One region of the Streptomyces sp. NBC_00075 genome, then DNA from elsewhere that is predicted to be linked to it. Evidence: riboswitches for the same ligand, from Rfam matches in the RefSeq annotation. Region 1 holds a riboswitch; the other holds the start of a gene.
The links. A riboswitch is a leader RNA that binds a small molecule or an ion and turns the genes downstream of it on or off. The one in region 1 is predicted to bind glycine.

Region 1 (3,403 bases):
CGGGGAAGCGGCCTGGGACGAGGCGTCGGCGCGGCTGGCGGGGGCGAAGCTGCGCGCTGACATACGGGCGGTCACGGGGCTCACGGGATCGGTGGGGCTCGCCGCCTCCAAGATGCTCGCGAAGATCGCCTCGGAGCAGGCCAAGCCGGACGGCCTGGTGCTGATCGAGCCCGGGACCGAGCGGGCGCTGCTCGGGCCGATGTCGGTGCGGATCCTGCCCGGGGTCGGGCCGACGACGGGCGACCATCTGCGGCGGGCGGGCATCAGCACCGTCGACGAGCTGGCCGAGGCGGGCGAGGACGAACTCGTACGGCTGCTGGGGAAGGCGCACGGGCACGGGCTGTACGCGATGGCGCTGGCGCACGACGAGCGGCCCGTGGTGGCCGAGCGGGAGACCAAGTCCGTGTCGGTCGAGGACACGTACGACGTGGACATCCATGACCGGGTCCGGGTGGGGACGGAGGTGCAGCGGCTGGCGGACCGGTGTGTGCGGCGGCTGCGCGGGGCCGGGCTGTCGGGGCGGACCATCGTCCTCAAGGTGCGGCGGTACGACTTCTCCACGCTGACCCGGTCCGAGACGCTCCGGGGGCCCACGGACGACCCCGGTGTGGTGCGGGAGGCGGCGGCCCGGCTGCTGGAGTCCGTGGACACGACGGGTGGAGTGCGACTGCTCGGGGTCGGGGTGAGCGGCCTCGCCGACTTCACGCAGGAAGATCTGTTCGCCCAGGCCGCCGGGGAGTTGGCGGCGCTGGAGCCGACGGAGGAGGCGGAGCACGAGGCCGCCGAGGAGCAGGAGGCGCCCGCCGAGCGTCACTGGACCACGGGGCACGACGTACGGCATGCCGATCTCGGGCACGGATGGGTGCAGGGGAGCGGCCTTGGACGGGTGACCGTGCGGTTCGAGACGCCGGACTCGGAGCAGCCGGGGCGGGTGCGGACGTTCCGGACCGACGATCCCGCGCTGGAGCCGGCGGATCCGCTGCCGCTGGTGTCCTCCGGGACGCGAAGACCCGACGGTCCGGACGAGGGACCGGTGGATCAGGTGTCGTCCGTGCCCGCCAGCTTGCCGAAGTCGTGGTCCGGGAACGGAGGAGGGGGCGCCACGTCGAGGCCGTAGTGGTGGTAGAGCTGGAGTTCCTGTTCCGGGGAGAGATGGCGGCCCACGCCGAAGTCGGGGGCGTCCTTGATCAGGGATCGTTCGAAGGGGACGCGCAGCGTGCCGTCGATCAGTTCGCTGGGTTCCAGCGGCACGAAGGCGTCCCTGCTGAACAGCCCGGTCCGTATGGCCGCCCATTCCGGCACACCCGTCGCGTCGTCGAGGTAGATCTCGTCGATCGTGCCGATCTTGGTGCCGTTTCGGTCGAAGGCCTTGCGGCCGATCAGGTTGCGCGGATCGATGTCGGTCTGCACGGCGGGCCCTCCGTATGGTCGCAACTCATCCGTAAGCACTACAAAAGAGCACAACGGGGCAGGTGGCCACTCGAAGGTCTGTGCGTGGAGCCGCTGATAGGCTGACCAATGGCTGCTGACCCTGTGCGGGAGAGTCCTCCGGAACCTCGGAGGCGCCGAAGGAGCAACTCCTCCCCGGAATCTCTCAGGCCCCTGTACCGCACGGACGAGGTCACTCTGGAAAGCAGGGCGGAGGACATGGTCTCCGCCCTCACCGACGGTGAAAACCGGGACGTCAGCGCATTGGCGGCCCGGTGAAGCTCTCAGGTCGAGATGACAGAGGGGGAGGCCGTTCGGGCACCCGTGCCGTGGTGCCCCTCGAAGGTCGCTAACGACCAGGAGGCCTCCGTAATGACCGCCCAACGCACTTCGCTCGCCGTACTCGAACAGGGCACGCCCTTCGAGCGGCGCCACATCGGGCCCGACCGCGAGGACCGGGCCAAGATGCTCGCGCAGGTCGGATACGGCTCGCTCGACGAGCTGACGGCCGCCGCGGTCCCGGATGTGATCAGGAACGCCGACGCGCTGGACCTGCCGGGTGCCCGTACCGAGGCCGAGGTGCTGGCCGAGTTGCGGTCGCTGGCCGACCGGAACCAGGTGTTCGGGTCCATGATCGGGCTCGGGTACTACGGGACCTTCACCCCGCCGGTCATCCTGCGGAACGTGATGGAGAACCCGGCCTGGTACACCGCGTACACGCCGTACCAGCCGGAGATCTCGCAGGGGCGCCTCGAAGCGCTGCTGAACTTCCAGACCATGGTCGCCGACCTCACCGGGCTGCCCACCTCGGGCGCCTCGCTGCTCGACGAGGGCACCGCGGCCGCCGAGGCGATGGCGCTGTCCCGGCGCATGGGCAAGAACAAGAAGGGGCTCTTCCTGGTCGACGCGGACGCTCTGCCGCAGACCGTCGCGGTCATTCAGACCCGGGCCGAGCCGGTCGGTGTCGAGGTCGTCGTCGCCGACCTGAGCGCGGGTATCCCCGACGACATCGCGGGGCGCGAGATCAACGGCGTGCTGCTCCAGTACCCGGGTGCCTCCGGTGCCGTACGGGATCTGAAGCCGGTCGTGGAGCAGGCGCACGGGCTCGGTGCCGTCGTCACCGTCGCCGCCGATCTGCTGGCCCTGACGCTGCTCACCTCGCCCGGTGAGCTGGGCGCGGACATCGCGGTCGGGACGACCCAGCGATTCGGGGTGCCGATGGGCTTCGGCGGGCCGCACGCCGGATACATGGCCGTACGCGAGCAGTTCGCGCGCAGTCTGCCCGGGCGGCTCGTGGGTGTCTCCGTGGACGCGGACGGGCACAAGGCGTACCGGCTCGCCCTCCAGACGCGCGAGCAGCACATCCGCCGCGAGAAGGCGACCAGCAACATCTGTACGGCCCAGGTGCTGCTGGCTGTGATGGCCGGCATGTACGCCGTCCACCACGGGCCCGACGGGCTGCGGACCATCGCCCGGCGCACCCACCGGTACGCCACGATCCTCGCCGCCGGGCTGACCGCGGGCGGCGTCGAGGTCGTGCACGGGGCCTACTTCGACACGCTCACCGTGCGGGTGCCCGGGAAGGCCGGCGAGGTCGCCGCCGCCGCTCGTGAGCACGGGGTGAACCTGCATCTCGTCGACGCGGACCGGGTGTCCGTCTCCTGCGACGAGACCACCACGCGGGGCCACCTGGGCGCTGTATGGACCGCGTTCGGGGTCGAGGGTGACATCGAGGCGCTCGACGCGGGTGCCGAGGACACGCTGCCCGACGGGCTGCTGCGCACCGACGACGTGCTCACGCACCCCGTCTTCCACCAGTACCGCTCCGAGACCGCGATGCTGCGCTACCTGCGCCGGCTCGCCGATCGTGACTACGCGCTCGACCGGGGCATGATCCCGTTGGGCTCCTGCACCATGAAGCTCAACGCGACCACCGAGATGGAACCGGTCACCTGGCCCGAGTTCGGTCAGCTGC
Region 2 (3,403 bases), 6.4 Mb from region 1:
CTTGACCCGGTCGATCGCGATCTGCTCGGCGACGTCGACGTGCTCGCAGCCGCCGTAGTAGCGGCGGCCCGGGTAGCCCTCGGCGTACTTGTTGGTGAGGACCGAGCCCTGGGCCTCCATGACCGCGACCGGGGCGAAGTTCTCCGAGGCGATCATCTCCAGGGTGGACTGCTGCCGGTTCAGCTCGGCGTCGACGGCGGCGGCGACCTCCGGGTCCAGCTCGTGCAGGGGAGTGTTGAGAAGCGACATGGGGGCAATACGTCCTTACGCCTGGGGATCTCAGCTGCCGGAGAACGCGGTGTACTCGTCCGCGGAGAGCAGGTCGCCCGGCTCCTCCGCGACGCGCACCTTGAAGAGCCAACCGCCTTCGAACGGGGCGGAGTTCACCAGCGACGGGTCGTTGGAGACGTCCTCGTTGACCTCGGTGACCTCACCGGAGACCGGGGAGTACAGATCGCTGACGGACTTGGTCGACTCCAGCTCACCGCAGGTCTCGCCCGCGGTCACCGTGGCACCTACCTCGGGAAGCTGGACGTACACGACATCGCCGAGCGCGTTGGCCGCGTGCTCGGTGATACCGACCGTCGAGACGCCGTCCTCGGCGCCCGACAGCCACTCGTGCTCCTTGCTGTAGCGCAGCTGCTGGGGGTTGCTCATGGCCTGAATTCTCCTGTACGCGGGGGACTGGTCATGCATGGGGTACTACAGGGGACTGCCCGTGAGCAGCCATGACACGGGTCGCTGACGACGCCTGAGTGAAACCCGGGCTACTTCTGCCGCTTGTAGAACGGCAGCGCCACGATCTCGTACGGCTCGTGACTGCCCCGGATGTCCACACCCACGCCCGCCGTGCCCGGCGCAGCGTGCGTGGAGTCGACGTACGCCATAGCGATCGGCTTGCCGAGGGTGGGGGAGGGGGCGCCCGAGGTGACCTCGCCGATCACCCGACCGTTTGCGACGACCGCGTACCCCGCGCGCGGGACACGACGGCCCTCGGCGACCAGGCCGACGAGGACCCGCGGCGGCTCGTACGAGGCGCGCTCGGCGGCCTCGCGCAGGGCGGCGCGGCCCACGAAGTCGCCGGCCTTCTCGAACTTGACGACCCGGCCGAGACCGGCGTCGAAGGGGGTGAGGGAGGTGGTCAACTCGTGTCCGTACAGCGGCATGCCCGCCTCCAGACGGAGCGTGTCCCGGCAGGACAGTCCGCAGGGGACGAGCCCGGCGGGCGTACCCGCGTCGGTCAGCGCCTGCCACACCTTCTCCGCGTCGCCCGGCGCCACGAACAGCTCGAAGCCGTCCTCGCCGGTGTATCCGGTGCGCGCGATGAGGGCGGGGACCCCGGCGACCGTGCCGGGCAGGCCCGCGTAGTACTTCAGGCCGTCGAGATCGGCGTCGGTGAGGGACTTCAGGATCCCCGGGGACTCGGGGCCCTGGACGGCGATCAGCGCGTAGGCGTCCCGGTCGTCGCGGACGACCGCGTCGAAGCTGTCGGACCGCTCGACGAGGGCGTCGAGGACGACCTGCGCGTTGCCGGCGTTGGCCACCACCAGGTATTCGGTCTCGGCCAGCCGGTAGACGATCAGGTCGTCGAGGATGCCGCCGTCGGCCCGGCAGATCATCGTGTAGCGGGCGCGGCCCACGGCGACGGACCCGATGTTGCCGACCAGCGCGTAGTCGAGGAGGGCGGCGGCCTCCGGCCCCGTCACGGTGATCTCGCCCATGTGGGAGAGGTCGAAGAGGCCGGCCTTCGTGCGCACGGCCAGATGCTCGTCGCGCTCGGAGCCGTACCGCAGGGGCATGTCCCAGCCGGCGAAGTCGGTCATCGTCGCGCCGAGCGAACGATGCAGGGCATCGAGCGCGGTCGTACGCGGAATGGGGCTACTGCTCATCGGTTGTGCTCCCAGGGCATGACGGCGAGGTCGTTCCTCCCCATCTGTCATCGGAACCTGAGAGGTTCGCCATGACCGTGAAGGACATGGCTTGCACCGTGGGTGGAGCCGCTGGTCGAAGGACCGGCGGCCCGCTTTTCAGATGTGCCTCGCCCGCGCGGTAACGGGGCCTGAGAGATTCAAGGGAGGGACTTGCTCCTTCGGCGCCCGGTCACCCGTAGGTGTCCGGAACTCTCCCGCGCGGATTCAAGCGGCCGGTATGCAGTTGGCGGGCACATCATCGCACGCATTCCTTCGGCACGGCAGGGGGACCCTTCACAGAGAGAACACAGTCACGCCACAGCGGCACATACCGCCCTGTAGCAGGCCTGTTGCAGTAAGCGGACCCAAACGAGAGACACCGCGTATTACCTTCTCTTTACACTCGACGGGGACGGTACTTCCCGACCCCATGGGAGGACGATCACGGTGAACAGGACCACGGCGTACGCGACGACCTCAGCCCTCGCACTGACCGACGCGCTGCCCACGCAGCCCGCCGCCCCCGCCCGGGAGGCGTGCGCCCCGCGCCCGGCACCCGTGATCCGCGATCTGCGGGAGCGCGCGGGCCACAGCCCGCACGGCCTCACCTTCGCCGCCCGCGACCTCGTCGTGGTCACCGGCCTGCCCGGCAGCGGCAAGTCCACGCTGATGCGCCGGGCGGTGCGCGGCCCCGGCATCGACTCCCAGAACACCCGCGACCGCTGGGACGCCCGTACGCCCTCCTTCCTCCCCTACGCCGTCTACCGCCCCCTCGTCCGCCTCGCCCACTACGCCGGACTGCGCCGCACCCTGCGCTCCGGCGCCGGGGTCGTCGTGCACGACTGCGGCACCCAGGCCTGGGTGCGCGGCTGGCTGGCCCGCGAGGCCCGCCGCCGGGGCGGCACCCTCCACCTGCTCCTCCTCGACGTCACCCCGGACGAGGCCCTGGAGGGCCAGCGGGAACGCGGCCGGGGCGTCTCGCGGTACGCGTTCCTGCGCCACCGTCAGGCCGCCTCGCGGCTGCTGCGCTCGGTGGAGAAGGGGAACCTGCCGGAGGGCTGCGGCTCGGCGGTGCTCATCGACCGGGACGCGGCGGACACCCTGCGCAGGATCGACTTCGCGGACTGAGCGCCGTCCTCGCCGGGGCCGGTTAGGGTTTTGCCCATTAAGAGACTCAAGGCAGCGGTTCACAGCAGGCGGTAGGCAGCAGATGGACATCCCGGCGGACTTCCCCCCGGACTTTCCCGGGGGTTTCCCCGCACAGGCGCACCCCCATTCGCACGGCGGATGGCCCGGCAACGAGCTGGAGGAGGTGCTCTCGGCCTCCCTCGGCGTCCCCGGCGCGGGCGCCCGGATCGTCGAGGTCCTCGGCCGCAGCTTCGTCTGGGTCCCCCTCCCGTCCGGCGGCGGCCCCCACTCCGGCCCCCTCGACCTGCCCACGATGGACATCGGCGGCCAGGCGTACGTGCCGGTCTTCAGCTCGGAGGAGCAGT

Region 2: another riboswitch for glycine. It lies ahead of gcvT (glycine cleavage system aminomethyltransferase GcvT); the one in region 1 lies ahead of gcvP (aminomethyl-transferring glycine dehydrogenase).

The regions. Positions count from the first base shown of each region.
Region 1 covers NZ_CP108243.1:9,507,074-9,510,476, forward strand. Annotated here, with positions in the region: gene OG787_RS41645 (DNA polymerase IV) at 1-1,117, shown strand, start outside; gene OG787_RS41650 (PRC-barrel domain-containing protein) at 1,039-1,410, opposite strand; glycine riboswitch at 1,527-1,620, shown strand; gene gcvP (aminomethyl-transferring glycine dehydrogenase) at 1,801-3,403, shown strand, end outside.
Region 2 covers NZ_CP108243.1:3,115,603-3,119,005, reverse strand. Annotated here, with positions in the region: gene glyA (serine hydroxymethyltransferase) at 1-249, opposite strand, end outside; gene gcvH (glycine cleavage system protein GcvH) at 280-657, opposite strand; gene gcvT (glycine cleavage system aminomethyltransferase GcvT) at 768-1,889, opposite strand; glycine riboswitch at 2,038-2,138, opposite strand; gene OG787_RS13180 (AAA family ATPase) at 2,352-3,038, shown strand; gene OG787_RS13175 (enhanced serine sensitivity protein SseB) at 3,121-3,403, shown strand, end outside.